DNA from 3 places in the Alkalihalobacterium sp. TH-98 genome. Region 3 is predicted to be linked to each of the others. Evidence: riboswitches for the same ligand, from Rfam matches in the RefSeq annotation. Region 3 holds a riboswitch; each other region holds the start of a gene.
What was found. Region 3 has a riboswitch for cobalamin ahead of AC2VNP_RS03535 (ABC transporter substrate-binding protein). Riboswitches for the same ligand answer to the same signal wherever they lie in the genome.

Region 1 (6,203 bases), on a different contig from region 3:
AAAAAATCGATTATTGCCCTTACTACTTTGTTAACTATGATTTTACTTGCGTCTTTTAATATTTTACCAATGTTTAAAGCTGCGGTATTAGCAGTCATTGTTTTATTTTTAACTAAAACCATTACAATAAGCGGCGCTAAAAAATATATACAATTCGATGTCCTATTATTGATTGCGTGTGCCATTGGTATTGGTACCGCACTTGATCAAACAGGGGCTGCAGCTTGGATTGCTGACCACTTTATTCAACTCACAAAAGGGGCAGGTATCATAGGCGCGATTGCAGTTGTTTACTTATTAACAACGGTCTTTACCGAGGTGATTACAAATAATGCAGCAGCCGTACTGATGGTACCAATCTCTCTTGCGATTGCCACTCAACTAGCGGTGGATCCAATGGCATTCTTTGTAACCATTGCAATTGCAGCGTCGGCAAGCTTTGCAACACCGATCGGTTATCAGGCGAACTTAATCGTCTATGGCCCAGGCGGCTATCGCTTTTCTGACTTTTTAAAAATCGGGATACCACTTAACATTCTATACATGATTGTTACAGTTATTATTGTGTATGTCGTATGGATTATTTAATACAAGATAGAAAGAAAACTAGTCTTAAAATAAAGAGGTGGATAATGAAAATATCAAGTAAAGGTGAGTACTCACTACGAGCATTAATTGCATTAGGAGAAAATGCGGGAAAGGTGATGACCGTTTCTGAGATCAGTACGATTACACAAGTCCCGCCACCTTATTTAGAAAAAATATTAATGCAACTCAAGCAGTTAAGCTATATTACAAGTCGCCGTGGCTTCGGCGGGGGCTATCGACTAAGAATAAACCCTAGTGAAATATGTATCGGTGAAGTGATCCGAAAACTGGAAGGGCCTATAGCACCCATGAGTTGTGTCAGTGTAACATCCTATGAACCTTGTGAACTAGAAGGAAATTGTAGACTCCAACCATTATGGGGGCTCGTTCGGGATACGGTTGCTCACATATTAGAGAATATTACTTTAGATGACATCCTAAAAAATAAAGTGATTGAAAAAGAACAACTTCTTAATGGATTATGGGGTAATCGAAGGGATGTTCGAATAGATACTGAATAGATGTACTTAACTAAATAAGAATTTTTTTCTCAACTGAAGAAGAGAGGTAGTTAACAACTCTTTCTTCTGATTTCTAAACTATTTTGATTTTTATACTATCAACGAACCTATACTTAAGCTAAAATAAAGTTATAAAGTGCCACTCATGGGATTTATTGAAAATACTAATTATTAAGATTATGACGAGAGGTATAGCAACCACTCCAAGTAGATATAGGTGATGACATGTCTTATTTCTTTACAATAATAATACCAAGTTTATTATTTTGGTGGCTCTTCTTTTTAGTTCTCGCAAGAATTATGAGCAAAAGTACAACAAACAGTTGGAAGAAAGATTTAAAGCTTTCATTTATTCAAGCTGGACTTCTAATCGCACTACTACCTCTATTTTCTTATTTTATAGATTTTATTAAGTAAAAGTAAAAGATTAGTGTCATACTCCAAACTTTTCAACCTGCAAGAAAAGATTGTTGTAATATTCTAACTCTAGATATAATATTACAACATATCGTAAATCTGTTTTTAGCCAACAACTACATATTGTATCCAGGAAGTATAGGTGTCGAATACGGCTTAATAGGGAATCTGGTGTAAGTCCAGAACTGTCCCCGCAACTGTAAGTGTGGATGAAATGAGATAACCACTGTATAAGTAACGCATTAGCTGCTTGTATGGGAAGGCTCAAAGTAAAATGAAGCACAAGTCAGGAGACCTGCCTTTACTTTCAAAAGTTTCAATTTCTTCGGGGAGTAAGAAGATGAGACGGTACAGGCAATCTATATCTTCTTTTCATCATAGGTTTAGTACCGTTAAATTTGTCATTACTCTTCCGATATCGGGAGAGTTTTTTTTATTGTCCTAAACATAGAGTGTGCGGTTTAACTTATCAGTGATTCAACTTTCAAAACAAAAAGGAGCAATGACATGAAACATCAAATACAATTGGTTTCTGACCTTCAGTCAATTAACAGATATATGAGCGATTATCCCTTCCATCCGGCATTAAATCGTTTTCGAGAGGCAACAGAACAACAAGATGCGTTACTAGCCACTCTTGAAAGAGGGAGTCGAATTTGTATTGCAACAGATGAGGACTGGATAGTTGGCTACACGTTAATACTTGATCCAGAAGAAAACGAACGTTGGAGTGCCTTATCGTACATTAAAGTACTTGGAGCAATTGAAGTAGCACCTACCTATCGAAGTGAAGGGATTGCTAAGAAATTACTTCACGGCATTTGCAACGAACCACAATTAGAGCAATTTATTATTTTATCCATCGAATATGCTTGGCATTGGGATCTTCAAATGGTAGATGGAGACCTTCAATTATATAAAGCTTTACTAAAACGCTTATTGCAATCACAAAGGTTCAATGAAACGGTAACCGACGATCCAGATATCACACAGTACAAACATAATTTTATGATGTCAAGATTTGGGGAAGGGGTATCTAGTGATCAAATCAATCAGTTTATGAGACTGGCTAATATATACTCCATATATTAAAAAACACCCGACCTTGGGGTGTTTTTCTTTCACCATATCCTTACACAACTTACTTTTTCTCCAATTCTTCCTCGAAGAAAAAAGTGGCTGGCTGTTCTTTGACGGTGTATGAATATCTTTTCATGTTCTTGACATATTGGGATTTAGAGACGGTTACTGTTTCATCCGTTGCTTTAATTATCACTTGTTCACCGCTAGTAAACAGATTTTTCTTCATCAAATCACCCTCTCTAGATGGATACTTTTATTATAGCTCAATTTTCATAGGAATAATAGGGGAGAAGCAGTATTAACTTTGTCAAGGGAATTCTTCGTAAACTTTGTTGCCTTTATTTGTAATAAACATCACACTACTGAAAAGGGATGCTGCTCACAAAGAAATAGAAAAGAGCCTAAAAAAGAAACAGTTACTTTTATTAAACAATAGTATTGACATATGCTAAAATAAATTAAGCAATTTTCTTAATTTACTGTTAATTATTTTTTATTTACTACTTACTAAGGAGGTATTCATATGGGAGAACAGTTTTTTAGGCATTATCTTGCAACTCTATCTTATCGGGCAACTGTAGCAATCAAAGATGCACCTTCACATTTCCCTGAGTTTAACGCAGGAAAGGGAGTCCGCACACCAGTCGAGATTTTATCCCATACGTCAGACGTACTAACACTAGCTTATTCCTGGTTTCAAGACATCGAGAAAAAGAAAAATGTCGGCAGCTGGGAAGAAGAAGCGGAGCGTTTTTACCAGTTGTTGGAAAAGTTGGACCGAGTATTTACTGAACACAAACCGATGAAAGCAACGAATGAACAGCTTCTACAAGGACCTTTAGCAGATGCAATGACTCATGTTGGCCAGTTGATCATGCTAAGGAGACTTGCCGATTCACCAACAGAACGCGAAAACTATATTAAAGCAACCATTCAATCTGGAAGCCTCAGACCAAAATCCACTGATATGAACGAATGATAAATCGGCTCTTCAACCCAATTGGTTCTTCAACGCAATGGGCGATGTGGAGCCGGCTGTTACTCTGGCTAACTAGTAAAGGGATGCTGCTATTTTTATTATCTCATCTTTACTTAAAATATAACTATAAATTTGATACAAAACGTGGTCGTCCATCTAGTACAGAAAGTTTTCACCCGTATCATCTACATGTCCAATGTACCCAATTCTGTCCTTGATTTCAATTTTTACCCAACTATTGTTTCAGGCTGTTCATCTAAACCACCTAAAGAAGCATTCTATAACAATATACACACAACTGGAAAATACCGGATATACATCAATAGAACTAATGGAATGATGTGGAAAAAGGGGTTTTAGACAGTAAAGCGTGATCAGGGGATGTTCATATGAGATAAGGGATTGTACGAGTCATATATCTCACTTTACTCTTAAAAAAAGTGGACTAGAGCTCATCGTTTCCCAAGGCACTCCTTTCCTCACGTAGTTCCATCATCCTTCGATTAAAGCAGGTGATTGGTAGGCCTTTTTATAAACGGTACCAATTTTAAAGAGGCTGATACGACTTCCCGTAACACAATAAATGAGCCACGATATACAAGATAAAGAAAATCGGGAGTGAATAAATATGTTCCCATGTGAGTGGGTTATAAAGGTCGATCCAGATAAAGAAAGGTTCTGCGGCATAAGCGGAAATGAGTGCAAAAAGGAACCCTTTAATATAACGGCTGACATGAGGCTTTATTTGCAAAACGACCATTGTCATAACAGGGATTAAAGACAAATCCCAAGGTATGAATGCAGGGATAAAAGGGATGACCTCATAATGATATTCCCAAAGACCTAATTGGATTCCCAATGAATCTAACCAAGACGCGATGAACATCATAAAAAAGCCAGCCGACAATAAACGCAACGTACTGTCTTTTTTTCTATAGATAACCCAGACAATCCACGGAATGATTGTAAGTCCCAGACCTAACCACCACTGCCAAGTAAATAAAACATACTCAGTCCATAATTGAATATGCTCGTTGTTGATTTCATGAAGTTGTTTAAATAATTGGGATATTTTCTTAATACCGTTAGTTTTCATAATGGATAGGTTACCTCAATTTAACAAAAATCATGTAACTGTAAATTTATTTGATTATATTTCCTTTTGATTTAATACTGCACCCGTGCATGCTTCAAAGAACTAAAAGACTTTTTCACAATATTAATCGTAGGAGGAATTCCATTGAAGATTGATCAGAACTTTATTATTCAATCGTTTGAGCACGCGGTTCATAGTTACCGTGAAGCGACTCACCAAGTAGGTCTATGGGAATCAGAGAAATATGTATTTACAAAGTACTTTAGAAAGGAAGATAAAATTTTAGATATTGGCTGCGGGACAGGCCGAACTACATTTGGATTGTACGAGCTGGGTTATAAACATTTAGTTGGCTTAGATTTATCACCACATATGACCGATGAGGCATTACGTATCCGAGATCAGTTCGGCATGAACATTGACTTTATTCAAGGAGATGCGACGAAATTAAGTTACGATGACAACTCTTTTGATCACGCTTTGTTCTCTTTTAATGGATTTATGCAAATTCCGAAAAAAGAAAATCGCATCCAAGCCTTAAAGGAAATTAATCGCGTTTTAAAAACCGATGGACACTTTATTTTTACAACCCATGACAGAAATGGCGATAATGATTTTCAAGAATTTTGGATTGAAGAAAAACGACGCTGGAAAGAAGGCAAACAAGATCAAAGACTATATGAATTTGGTGACCGCCTTATAACAACGAGCGAGAAAGAACGTGACATCTATATCCATATTCCAGACAAAGAGGAAGTCATTACCACCTTGCAATCAGCTACATTTACAATCGTGGAGCAATTTTACAGAAGCGATTTATTTGATGAGCCAGAACCGGTTAAACACTTTTCAACTGATTGTATGGTTTGGGTCGCAAAAAAGACAGAGTAGAAAAAAACTTCTAGATGAGGCAGGCGTATTATGAGGTAACAATTCTACTCTAGAACCTATTGAAATCTTTCCCATTATAAAAGTAAAGTACCTTACAAATGCCTATTCAAAAAATAGTCTATAGTGTGAAAAGCGATTAGATATCTAATCGCTTTTTTATTTCAATTAATAAACTATCCTAAACAACAATAATACAAAAGTCATACAGGCATTTATTATAGGATAAGAAGCAGGATTAACAACTTACATATTCTGTAAGTTTACAGGGTATACTAGATTTGCTCGACGCCTGAAATTACATAACGAGGTAGTGTACTTATGAAAAAAACCGAAGCAATTATGTGGAGTATCGCTCTTCCAGGCTTTGCTCAAATGTTAAGCAAAAACTATTTGAAAGGAGTTTTATTTATTTTCTTGGAATTCCTTATAAATGTACAAGCGAATTTCAACGAAATCATTATGTTAAGCTTTCTCGGTGAAACGCAAGCAGCTATTGAACGAGCAGATTTCCAATGGCTTTTATTTTATCCGTGTCTTTATTTCTTTGCGATGTGGGACGCCTATAAAGATGCAGGAGGGGGGAAAGGGGACTATTCATTTTTACCACTCGTCTTCGCCGCATTTTTTG
Region 2 (6,203 bases), 180 kb from region 3:
AAAGCTTCAACTAAATCAAGTAACTCCTAGTTATTTAGCAGCCTCTGAACCGATATTTGAAGACGGCCTAAAACAAATCATAGAGGAAGATAATGAGATTATCTATGTCATGCCTTATCTATTATTTACCGGTGTACTCATGAAAAGAATGGGGCGAGCTATTATCGATATAGAAATAACTGATCATAAACAAGTACATCTATGCAATTTTCTAGGGTATCACGAGCAAATTAGGAACTTAATCTATTCAAAAACGATAGAGTTAATGAAAGGCAGTCATCATGAGCTTCATGCCAATTAGTTTGAACCTCAAGGATAAGCCGGTCGTTATCATTGGTGGTGGAAAAATCGCCGAACGAAAAGCTATAAAAATAGTAAGTCATGGGGCTAAGTTAACAGTCGTCTCACCTCAATTAAGTGAAAACCTAATAGAGTTAGTTGAAAATCAGTCGGTTCAATGGATTCAATCTGCATATAATAAAGTGTTTCTAGATCAAGCATTTCTAATTATAGCAGCTACAAACGACCCTGAGGTAAATTTAACCGTTTATCAAGATCGAAAACCAAATCAGTTAATAAATATCGTAGATCAACCTGACTTAAGTGATTTTCACATGGTGTCTACCTTACATAGAGGAAGGCTTACGATTTCTGTTTCAACAGAAGGAGCAAGTCCAATGTTAGCAAAGAAAATTGTCAACCAACTCAGTGAAGAGTATGGACAAGAATATGAAGAGTATGTTGAATTTTTAAGGGAGTCGCGAAAAGAGATTCTAGAAAACATTAGTGAAAAGAAGGTATGTCATCAGTTTCTTAATGAGTTGATCACCGATGAGGTCATTTATAATTCGGAGAGAAAAATATGGTTTGAAAAGCGTATGCAACAATACATGGAGATGGAAGAGGAGCGGTCATAATGGCTGCTCATTTTTTCATTTATCAACTATAAACATCAAAAAACTTGTCTTAATGGGGTAATTGGACCTTTTCACTGCCTAATAATATGGTAAATAATTCTTGTCAACCTCACTATTTAATGTTAACTTATATTAAAAGATAGTTGACGAAAGGTTGGGAGAAAATGACGACAACAACATCAACAAAAAGTATTTGGGAACAGTATGCAGATAAAGCGTTAAATGGCGAATTACTAACCATTGAAGAGGGATTAAGTATTCTTCAAGCAGATGATGATGAGGTTTTACCGATTATGCAAGCCGCTTTTCGTGTAAGAAAACACTATTACGGAAAAAAAGTAAAACTAAATATGATTTTTAATGCAAAAAGTGGGTTATGTCCCGAAGACTGCGGTTACTGCTCACAATCGATCGTTTCAACAGCACCTGTTGAAAAGTATTCGTTACTAGATAAAGAGACTCTAATCGCAGGTGCCAAAGAAGCTATGAACAGAAAAGCTGGTACATATTGTATTGTTGCGAGCGGGCGAGGTCCTACTGAAAAAGAAGTTGATCAAGTTATTGATGCGGTTAGTGAAATTACGGCGACAATGCCCCTGAAAATCTGTGCATGCCTAGGAATTTTAAGCGATGAAAAAGCTAAAAAGTTAAAAGAAGCAGGGGTTCATCGTTATAACCATAACCTTAATACACATAAGGACAATCATACAAACATCACTTCAACTCACTCTTATGATGATCGTGTAAATACGGTTGAAGAAGTGAAGGCGGCAGGTATGTCTCCTTGTTCTGGCTGTATTATTGGGATGGGTGAGACAGATGAGCAAATTGTTGAGATTGCGTATTCATTACGAGAAATTGATGCTGACTCCATCCCAGTGAACTTTTTACATGCGATTCCAGGAACTCCACTAGAAAACTACAAACGGACGAAACCGATGAAATCACTAAAAGTACTAGCCTTGATGCGTTTCATAAACCCTTCAAAAGAAATTCGGGTTTCTGGAGGAAGAGAAGTAAACCTTCGTACATTGCAACCGTTAGCGTTATTTGCTGCAAACTCTATATTCGTAGGTGATTATTTAACTACGAAAGGCCAAGCAGTTACAGAAGACCATAATATTATCGAAGATTTAGGCTTTGAAATAGAAGAGTGTGCTCTATAATCAATCGACAATTTTAGAGGATTTTCAAAAAGTCCGGGAAAAATAGCTGTCGAAACTCTTCGTCAGCTTGCTCCTACGCTCCTCACGTATTTACACTATACGTTCCGGTGCTCGGAGGCTACGCTTTCTCGATTTTCTCGGCTCTTTTTGTCCTCCTTATTGAACTCGACATATTTAGATAATTTTAAAAATAGATTGACAAACCTTTATCTTTTCCATTAATCTTTTAATACAATCACATATGTTGGGAAAGGGTAAAGATTTTAACAGTGTTCGTGTTCATTACATGAATTTGTAAACAATTCTAGTAGAATGCTATTAAGATCTTTAAAAGGGAAGTTCGGTGAAAGTCCGACGCGGTCCCGCCACTGTAATTTGGTTGTAGTCTATTAAACCACTGTTCTATGAATGGGAAGGAATAGATTGCACTAACCATGAGCCAGGAGACCTGCCTTTTCTAACAACACTGTCTGACCTACGGGAGATAGGGAGGTGTTAGAGAGCGGATTTTCTGAATTTAATTATTCATGCGAATTATTTTATTTGGGCGGAAGTTATGAGCATCTCTAACCATTACTCTATGGTTAGGGGTGCTTTTTTATTTGGTGTATTGGTGTATTGCTTTATAAAATAAATCAACCATTAAAGGAGAGGAAGTAGATGCAGCGAGGTAAGCTACTAATTATCGGATTTGGACCTGGTAGTGAACAGCATATGACCTTTAGAGCGAAAGAAGCCATTTTAGAAGCCGATTCCATCATCGGTTATAGTACATACGTTGATTTAATTCGTCCGTTAATTACAAATCAAGAAATTGTACGCACAGGTATGACAGAAGAAGTGAGTCGAGCACAAGAAGCTGTTCGCCAAGCGGAAACAGGAAAAAAAGTAGCTGTCATTTCTAGTGGAGACTCAGGTGTTTATGGTATGGCTGGCCTTGTGTATGAAGTTCTCATTCAAAAAGGCTGGAAGGAAGAAGGGGGTGTTGAGGTAGAAATTATACCTGGCATTTCGGCTATCAATTCCTGTGGATCGCTATTAGGAGCACCAATTATGCATGATGCATGTACGATTAGTTTAAGCGATCATTTAACGCCGTGGGAATTAATAAAAAAGCGAGTGGATGCTGCTGCTGAAGCTGATTTCGTAATCGCGTTATACAATCCACGAAGCGGGAAAAGAACAAGACAAATTGTCGAGACACAAAAGATTTTATTAAAGTATCGTTCACCAGATACACCAGTTGGATTGGTGAAAAGTGCTTATCGAGAAAGAGAACAAATTGTTATTACTGATTTAGAACATATGTTGGACCATGAAATAGGGATGTTAACCACGGTTATTATCGGAAATAATTCTACGTTCATCTATGAAGGAAAAATGATTACGCCAAGAGGGTATCAACGAAAATACACATTGAATGAGACTGAACAACAACTTAAACCACATGAACGGCTAAAAAAAGAAGCAGAACCTTGGGCACTTCATGGGGGAGTAGAAGATGAAAGACTGATAGCTGACAGACCGCTCAGTCCGCGCATTCTAGCAGAAGAGGCGCTTTCAAAACTGGATATTAAAACAAAACCACTAGAAAACAGCCGACAAAAAGGAAACGAGTTTCAACAGGAAGACATTTTTGAATTTGCAGTTTCACCTGGGATTGCGAATAAAAAAATAACACCGCAACAATTGACAGCATTGGTAGAAACGGTAGGAGAGGGAGCAACACTTGAGTATACACCAGATCACTTAATCAAAGTTTCAGTTAAGACATCCAATCCAAATAAAATAACGGAAAGTTTGGAGAATACAGGCTTTCTACTTCTTCCAACAGGTGATGTGGTCAACATAAAGGCATGTGATTTTTGTGACGGTGAAAAAGCAGACTCGATTCCACAAGTAGAACAACTTCAACAACTAATCGGCGGAATGTCTGTACCAAAGCAAATAAATATTGGATTTAACGGCTGTGGAATGGCGTGCTATAGTGCACCAACAAATGATATAGGGATCATATATCGTAAGAAAGGTTTTGATTTATTTTTAGGAGCTAAAACAACAGGTAGAAATGCTCATGTCGGACAGCTTGTTGCTGAAGGATTAGAAGGAGGAAAGCTTGTCGACCTTGTTGTTAACATAGTAGAAGATTACAAAAATCGAGGGTTACCAAATGAGCGCTTCCATAAGTTTTTTAAACGAGTACAAGTTGTTGAAGGATTTTATTACAAAGAAGTTCCCGAGCAAGTGGTAGTAGATATGGCTTGTGGGGATTAATAGACGTTGCTAAATAAAAAGGAGGAAACGCAATGAATGCAATTTTATTTATCGGTCACGGTACAAAAAAGCGGGAAGGTAATGAACAACTTCTTCAATTTGTTGAGTCAATGAAAGGGGAGATACCGTATCCAATCGTTGAAACTTGCTTTTTAGAGTTTTCCACTCCAACAATACGTGAAGGGATAAAACGATGTGTGGACCAAGGAGCAACGAAAGTTGGCCTCGTTCCAATGATGTTTTTTTCAGCGGGGCATGCGAAAATACATATCCCGGTTGAAATTGATGAAGCAAAAGCCATGTATCCTCATGTCGAATTTAATTATGGTAGACCAATCGGTGTTCATGATAAAGTGTTTGATATTTTACAATCGCGTCTACTTGATGTTGGCTTTTCTAACGAGAAAGGAAAAGAAGATGTCGGTATTTTATTAGTCGGCCGCGGCAGCAGTGATGCAGATGCGAATAGTGAGCTATACAAGATAGGTAGATTGCTTTCTGAAAAATTAGATATGGTTAATGTCGAACTGTCATTTATTGGTGTAACTTCACCTACAGTTGAAGAAGGTGTTGCCAGATCAATAAAGCTAGGAGTCAAGAACATTTATATTATTCCTTACTTTTTCTTTACAGGGATATTAATGGACCGAATGTCTGAAAAGCTTCAAACCTTTCAAGTTGAGTATCCAGAATTACATTTTTCGATGACTGAATTTTTCGGTTTCCATCCTATTCTGAAAACGATCTTTGTTGAAAGGGCACAAGAAGCACTGCAAGGTAAAGCAAAACTCAATTGTGATGTTTGTTCGTACCGCATACATGCAATGGAACATATGGATATACATCATCACCACGACCATGACCACCATGATCATCATGGGCATACTCATCATCACAACCATCAGCATGAAGTTCAAAGGTAGGATGAAGATGATTTATGTAATAGCTGGGACAAGTGATGCAAGAGAATTGGCGATAACACTTAGAGACGCAGGTCATGACATCATTGCTTCGGTCGTAACAGATAATGCGGCTATTTCTCTTCGTGAAGCGAATATTGAAACCGTTGTTGGAAGACTAACCGCTGAAGAAATGGAGGCATTCATTGAACAAAGAGGACTACAAATGATCGTCGATGCTTCTCATCCATTTGCGGAAGAAGCATCAAAAAATGCAGTTGAAGCGAGTCGTATCTCACAAGTACCTTATATACGCTATGAAAGGGAAGAGTATCAGGGTCGTACTGGACAGATTACGCATGTTTCTTCTTATAAAGAAGCAGCACTGCTTGCCAAAGAGAAAAAGGGGACGGTTATGCTTACAACTGGAAGTAAAACACTTCGAATTTTTACAGAGCAATTATTGAATGTTGATGGGATTCGATTAATTGCAAGGATGCTTCCACGTAAAGATAACATGGAAAAATGCGCGGAATTAGGTGTTGAACAAAAAAATATTGTAGCCATTCAAGGTCCTTTTTCTAAGGAGCTAAACATTGCACTGTTTAAGCAATATAATGTAACGCTTATGATTACGAAAGAAAGTGGTAAGGTCGGTTCTGTGGACGAAAAAGTTGAAGCTGCTAAAGAACTAAATATACCGATTGTAATGATTTCAAGACCTGAATTAGACTACGGTATTGTTTGCAGGACTTATTACGATGTTTTAGAAACGATAAATCAAAAAATTGAGGTGCTATAAATGGATTTTCAAACAGAATTTAAGCCGTTAACCGTACAACCACAAGAAATTGAAGGATTGAGTTTTCAAATGATCACTGACGAGTTGGGTGTACACCATTTTACAGAAGAACAATATCCAGTTGTTCAGCGCATTATACATGCGT
Region 3 (6,203 bases):
TGAGACAAAAGTAGTCATTATTCAAGGTGATGATTACTGGTATTCTTCTAATGATACAGTCAATGTTGATTTACCTATTGTGACTTTTTTTGAAGATCCTATTCTTTCACAAGTTTTTGAACAGGGTGAACAAGTTGTTAGTCAAGGTGACTTCCCTTTTTATGAAAATGGTGTAGAAGTTCATACAGAAGTCATGATCGTCGGGCGTCCTATTCAAATGTTAGACATGCCAGGTGCTGTATTCTTGTATCAATCTCTATCTGCTTTAGAAGAAACAACCGGTGAAACGAAAAGAATCATTTACTTTTCTGCAGGTATTGCCATAGTATTAACGACGATTTTTGCGTTTTTCTTATCGTCAAGAATAACAGCACCTCTTCGTAAAATGAGACAAGCATCGATGGAAGTTGCTGAGGGTAAATTTGATACAAAAGTACCGATTTTAACAAATGACGAAATTGGCCAACTAGCAATAGCCTTTAATCGAATGGGGCGCGAGTTAAATCGCAATTTAATGGCTTTAAGTCAAGAAAAAGAACAATTATCTAGAATTTTAAGCAGTATGGCCGATGGCGTTATTACAATTGACCGTAAAGGGAAGATTGTTGTTACGAATCCGCCAGCTGAACGTTTCTTGCAAGCTTGGTATTACGATCAAGGTTTAGACGGTAAAGCCGATGATTTACCAAAAGCGATTAAAAAGTTATTCCAGCAAGTTGTAGCAATTGAAAAAGAACAAGCAATGGAAATGGATATACAAGGCAGGAGTTGGGCCATTATCCTTTCCCCACTCTACGATAAAACGTTCGTGCGCGGTGCAGTCGCAGTAATTCGTGATATCACTGAAGAAAGAAGATTAGATAAGCTTCGCAAGGACTTTATTGCCAATGTATCTCATGAGCTTAGAACTCCTATTTCTATGTTACAAGGATATAGTGAAGCAATTATTGATGACATTGCTCAGACCGATGAAGAGAAAAAGGAAATTGCTCAAATTATTTATGATGAATCGCTCAGGATGGGCCGACTCGTCAATGAACTACTAGACTTAGCTCGGATGGAAGCAGGCCATATTGAGTTACAGCTTCAAGTTGTCAATGTAATAGAGCTATCCGAAAAGATTAATCGCAAGTTTCAAGGGTTAGCGAAAGAACAAGGTATTACTTTAACGGCTCATATCGACGAGAACCTCACACCTGCGCATCTTGATCCTGACCGTATAGAACAAGTGTTAACTAACTTGATCCATAATGCAATCCGCCATACAGATAAAGGTGGCACTGTTCAATTAAAAGTTCAACAACTTGAAAATTACTTACGGTACGATATTGAAGATAGTGGTTCAGGAATACCTGAAGAAGATTTACCTTTCGTTTTTGAAAGGTTTTACAAAGCTGATAAAGCAAGAACTCGTGGCCGCTCAGGTACTGGACTTGGTCTCGCCATCGCTAGAAATATTGTTGAAGCACATGGCGGTGAAATCTCGGTTCATAGTAAAATTAATGAAGGTACAACATTTACATTTCAAATTCCTCGAAAAATAGAAGATTAAATGGAATAGCAACGAATAATCTTGTTTCATAAGAAACAAAATTCAGCAAAAGAGAAGTCAAAATGACTTCTCTTTTTTTACATATCACTATTGACAATGAAAATCATTTTCAATTATTATAATAATGAAAATGATTTTCATTATTAATACCGTTGGGGAATTACTAGTGAACATGATGAAAACTACAGTCCGTGGAGCTACTGCTGTTTGTAAAGTTGAAAATGGAGAATACATAGTTGCAGTCGGAAGAAAAGGCATCTTTCGTATGAAAGGACATCAGTTAACAAGTCAATTTTCATTTCCTTTTCGAATAGTAAAGCTCATTAATGGTGGTTCACTTCTATATGGAGTTGGTGAAAGAGGAGTTTTTATTAGGAGCAGTGATGGTGGGTTAACATGGAGTCATAAGTTTTTACCGACTTCGGCAACTATTTGGAGCGTAGTTGCAAGCTCTAAAGGCCTTGTCATTACTCATGGAAACAATTCCATATATTTTTCTAATGACTACGGAGCGACATGGAGCTCTATTTCTCCCTTTGAGAAATTAAGAGAAAATTCACCAGCTATTCGTTCATTATGTTTATCAGGACATTCCTTATTCATCGGTACGAAAATTCATCGAAAATATGGAGGGATTTGGAGATTAGATCTAAATAGTTTAAGGCTGTATTGGATTAAGAAGGAAAATGATTTCATGTTTTCTAGTTTAATGGTTTATGAAAGTCAGCTCATTGCTGCTGGAGGGTCGTGTAGTGGGTCTAAAGGTAGAATTGAAACTTGTTATCTTTCAAATCGCCATAATGAATACTTTTGGAATGCTTTAAATCAAATTGAAAGCCAAACGAGCTTTTTAGATGTTACAGAAGACGCTGGATTTATATTTGTAACATCTTCCCAAGACAAAGAGGGTATTGCGACCATTTCCCAAATCCACTTAGAACATAATATTATTGTTCCGTGTAATACCGTCAAAGGTCATGGATGGCGAATTGCAAATAATAAACAAGAGTATGTTATAGCAGGTCATTATGAGTTGAAGCATTCAATGCAAACTTATGAGTTAACTGAAACGAAAAACAGTAACAGTGAATTAGTCTTACATTAATAGTTTGAAAGGGGAATGTTAAAATGAGTGAGGTTTTACTTGTTTATGCTAGTATGTCAGGAAATACAGAAGCGATTGTCGATTTAATTGAAGAAGGATTGCAAAAGGAAAATATGAACGTAACGAAATTAGATGTTGTTGATTTGTGACCCTGACCAATTAAATGCATTTGATGCAGTAATTTTAGGTGCTTATACATGGGGAGACGGCGAACTTCCAGATGAATTTTTAGACTTGTATGATGAAATGGCTGGGCTGGATTTTACAGATAAACAATTTGCTGTCTTTGGTTCTGGGGATACAGCATATGAAATATTTTGTGGTGCTGTTGACTTACTAGAAGCGATCATTGAGGAAAGAAAAGGTCAAATTGTACAGGCGGGACTTAAAATAGAATTAGGCCCTGATGGTGAAGAAGAAACGTGCAAAGATTTTGGTAGAGAGTTTGCAAAAAAAGTTAAGTTAAAAACAAATGTTTAAGTTTATATAGACGAATTATCGAATATTTTGTATAATTAAGTCGTATCTCAATGAATTGAATAAGTGTTTAACTTTAAGGTCACTCATATGAGTGTGAATAGGGAAGTTGGTGAAATTCCAACACGGTCGCGCCACTGTAAGTACGAATACTCTTTAATAAACCACTGTCTTTATGATGGGAAGGTAAAGGGGCATCATTGTACAAGTCAGGAGACCTGCCTTAGAGTATTGTGTAACCTTCGCGGAAAAGGTAAGCAGTGTGATATGATCTGACATTTGGAAAAGAGTATCCTTTTCTAATGAGAATGACACATAATGGAATGTTTTTAGCATCCAAGTGTTACTAGGTGATCTATTAAACTGAAACCGAAGCTCTCCTTTGAAGGAGAGCTTATTTTTTTTACATAATATCCTATCTGCAATTTCTTTCATTGAATACACAAAGACATACAAACTTAAAAGGGGTTGGAGAAAATGAAAAAATGGTATATGTGGTTGGTTGCTGCATTACTGACTGTTGGGTTATTAACAGGATGTGGCACAGATAACCAAGAAGAGCCGCAAACAGAACAAGCACCGACGGAAGATACAGAAGAGCAAACGACTGGTAGTGGAGAAGCAGGGGCTTTTCCGATAACAATTACTGATGCATTTGAAAACGAGGTAACTATAGAGGAAGAGCCTGAACGAATTGTTTCTTTAATACCTAGTATTACAGAAACTGTCTTTTCAGTTGGTGCAGGAGACAAATTAGTCGGGAGAACGGATTGGTGTAATTTTCCTGAAGAGGTAACAGAAATCGAAACAGTAGGTGGAATGGATTTCGATGTGGAAAAAGTTATTTCCCTTCAACCAGATGTGGTTCTAGCTCATGCTTCAGGAGCACATAGTTCAGCAGATGGCTTAGATCAGTTAAGAAACTCTGAGATAAAGGTTGTTATTATAAATGACGCGAAGCAACTTGAAGATGTGTATAAAAGTATTAGCATGATTGGTGAAGTAACAGGTCAATCTGAAGAAGCAACTACTGTTATTGAAGATATGCAAAATAAAATAACTGAATTAACAACAAAAGCAGAAGAAATTTCAGAAGAAGATCGTAAAAATGTATGGGTTGAGGTTTCACCTGATTTATATACACCTGGTAAAGATACATTCTTAAATGAGCTACTCCAATTATTAAATGCAACAAATGTTGCAGGCGATCAAGAAGGATGGCCTCAATTTACAGAAGAGGATGTAGTAAGTCAAAACCCGGATGTAATAATTACAACATATGGCTATTATATTGAAAATCCAAGTGAAGAAGTAAAAAGTAGATCAGCTTGGAAAGATGTAAATGCAGTGGTTAATGATCGAATTTATGATGTAGAAAATGATACGGTAACACGTTCGGGTCCTCGCCTTGCGGAAGGAATGGAACAACTTGCAAAATTTATTTACCCAGATGTCTTTGAAGACTAATATACTATTAGGCTACATTGTATGCCTAGCATTTTTATTTATTTCTGTAGTAGTAGGGATAGCGGTAGGTAGTGTTCAGATCCCTTTTCTTGAAGTGATTACAATTATAGGAAAAGAGTGGGTGGGTCTACCTTTAGCTAGAGAAATTGATGTGATGTATGTAAACATTGTGATGGAAATCCGCTTTCCACGCGTTTTATTAGCCATGTTTGTTGGAGGTGCCCTTGCATTAGCAGGGGCTGCTTTCCAAGGTTTTTTAAAAAATCCATTAGCTGATCCTTATACACTCGGAGTATCCTCAGGTTCGGCAGTCGGTGCCGTGGCAGTTATGTTTTTTGGTATTGCTATCCCTTTTCTAGGGCCCTATACATTACCCGTAATAAGTATCGGTGCGGGATTTTTTACATTATTTCTAGTGATATTTTTTGCACGGGCTCTTAATCGTTCGATGGCTGCACACACCGTTATATTAGTAGGTATTATCCTTAGTTCCTTTTTAGGATCATTTATTTCTCTAATGATTGCTTTAACAGGTGAAGAATTAAGACAAATCATTGGTTGGTTAATGGGAAGTGTCTCGATGAGAGGTTGGAGCTATGTTTATTTAATTGCTCCGTTTTTCTTCGCAGGATTTTTAATTTTACTTTTTAATGCTAAAGAATTAAATGCATTAGCTTTTGGAGAAGAAACAGCTAAGCATCTCGGTGTAAATATTCAAGCTCGTAAAATAATGATTTTATTTGGAGCGGCTTTGTTAACTGGATCAGCTGTAGCAGTATCTGGGGCAATTGGTTTTGTCGGTTTAGTCATTCCTCACTTAACAAGGTTAATTTGGGGGCCGGATCATCGTCATCTCTTACCGCTGTCTGTTTTAATCGGTGGAGGTTTTCTTGTGCTTACAGATTTAGTTGCTCGTACATTAATTGCGCCAACCGAATTGCCTATTGGAGTCATAACGGCTCTCGTTGGCGGCCCAGTATTTGCAATCATCTTAATTCGACAACGTCATAGATTATAATCTGTATGGATGGGAGTGAACACGATGTTACAAGTGAATGACATTTGCGGTGGATATGGTAATGTCAATATAATTAAGAACGTTTCATTCTCTGTTTCTAAAGGAGAAATCTTTGGAATCCTTGGTCCAAACGGTAGTGGGAAAACGACGTTATTAAAGATGGTTAGTGGATTGATACCTTTACAATCAGGTGAAATCATTCTTGAAGATAAAAATATATTAGCCTATGGCTCAAAGGAATTAGCGAGACAGATGGCTGTGTTACCTCAACAATCAGATACATCTTTTTCTTACACAGTTGAAGAGGTTGTTCAGTTAGGGCGTTACCCGCATCAAAAAAGCTGGTTTCAAGTTGAAAATAAAAAAGACAAGCAAATTGTCAAAGAGGCGATGAAATTAACAGGAGTATATCAATTTAAAGACAAACCTCTTCATTCATTAAGTGGAGGTGAGAGACAGCGTGTTATGCTGGCTCGTGCTTTAGCACAAGAACCGAAAATACTGCTTCTTGATGAACCTACTAATCATCTCGACATCTCATACCAAATGAGTCTGCTGGACTCATTGAAACAGTGGTCTAGAGA

Region 1: another riboswitch for cobalamin. It lies ahead of AC2VNP_RS02120 (hypothetical protein); the one in region 3 lies ahead of AC2VNP_RS03535 (ABC transporter substrate-binding protein).
Region 2: another riboswitch for cobalamin. It lies ahead of cobJ (precorrin-3B C(17)-methyltransferase); the one in region 3 lies ahead of AC2VNP_RS03535 (ABC transporter substrate-binding protein).

Annotation. Positions count from the first base shown of each region.
Region 1 is NZ_JBYCKM010000005.1:118,562-124,764, reverse strand. Features, by position in the region: gene AC2VNP_RS02130 (SLC13 family permease) at 1-588, shown strand, start outside; gene AC2VNP_RS02125 (RrF2 family transcriptional regulator) at 633-1,109, shown strand; cobalamin riboswitch at 1,650-1,843, shown strand; gene AC2VNP_RS02120 (hypothetical protein) at 2,034-2,618, shown strand; gene AC2VNP_RS02115 (hypothetical protein) at 2,668-2,835, opposite strand; gene AC2VNP_RS02110 (hypothetical protein) at 3,133-3,588, shown strand; gene AC2VNP_RS02105 (CBO0543 family protein) at 4,136-4,684, opposite strand; gene AC2VNP_RS02100 (class I SAM-dependent methyltransferase) at 4,829-5,575, shown strand; gene AC2VNP_RS02095 (hypothetical protein) at 5,894-6,203, shown strand, end outside.
Region 2 is NZ_JBYCKM010000009.1:245,054-251,256, reverse strand. Features, by position in the region: gene AC2VNP_RS04480 (sirohydrochlorin chelatase) at 1-301, shown strand, start outside; gene AC2VNP_RS04475 (precorrin-2 dehydrogenase/sirohydrochlorin ferrochelatase family protein) at 303-917, shown strand; gene bioB (biotin synthase BioB) at 1,082-2,083, shown strand; cobalamin riboswitch at 2,378-2,553, shown strand; gene cobJ (precorrin-3B C(17)-methyltransferase) at 2,744-4,357, shown strand; gene AC2VNP_RS04460 (sirohydrochlorin chelatase) at 4,390-5,280, shown strand; gene cobK (precorrin-6A reductase) at 5,288-6,058, shown strand; gene AC2VNP_RS04450 (precorrin-8X methylmutase) at 6,059-6,203, shown strand, end outside.
Region 3 is NZ_JBYCKM010000009.1:64,828-71,030, reverse strand. Features, by position in the region: gene AC2VNP_RS03550 (ATP-binding protein) at 1-1,552, shown strand, start outside; gene AC2VNP_RS03545 (hypothetical protein) at 1,677-2,657, shown strand; partial or broken gene AC2VNP_RS03540 (flavodoxin) at 2,681-3,137, shown strand; cobalamin riboswitch at 3,197-3,374, shown strand; gene AC2VNP_RS03535 (ABC transporter substrate-binding protein) at 3,612-4,601, shown strand; gene AC2VNP_RS03530 (FecCD family ABC transporter permease) at 4,585-5,619, shown strand; gene AC2VNP_RS03525 (heme ABC transporter ATP-binding protein) at 5,644-6,203, shown strand, end outside.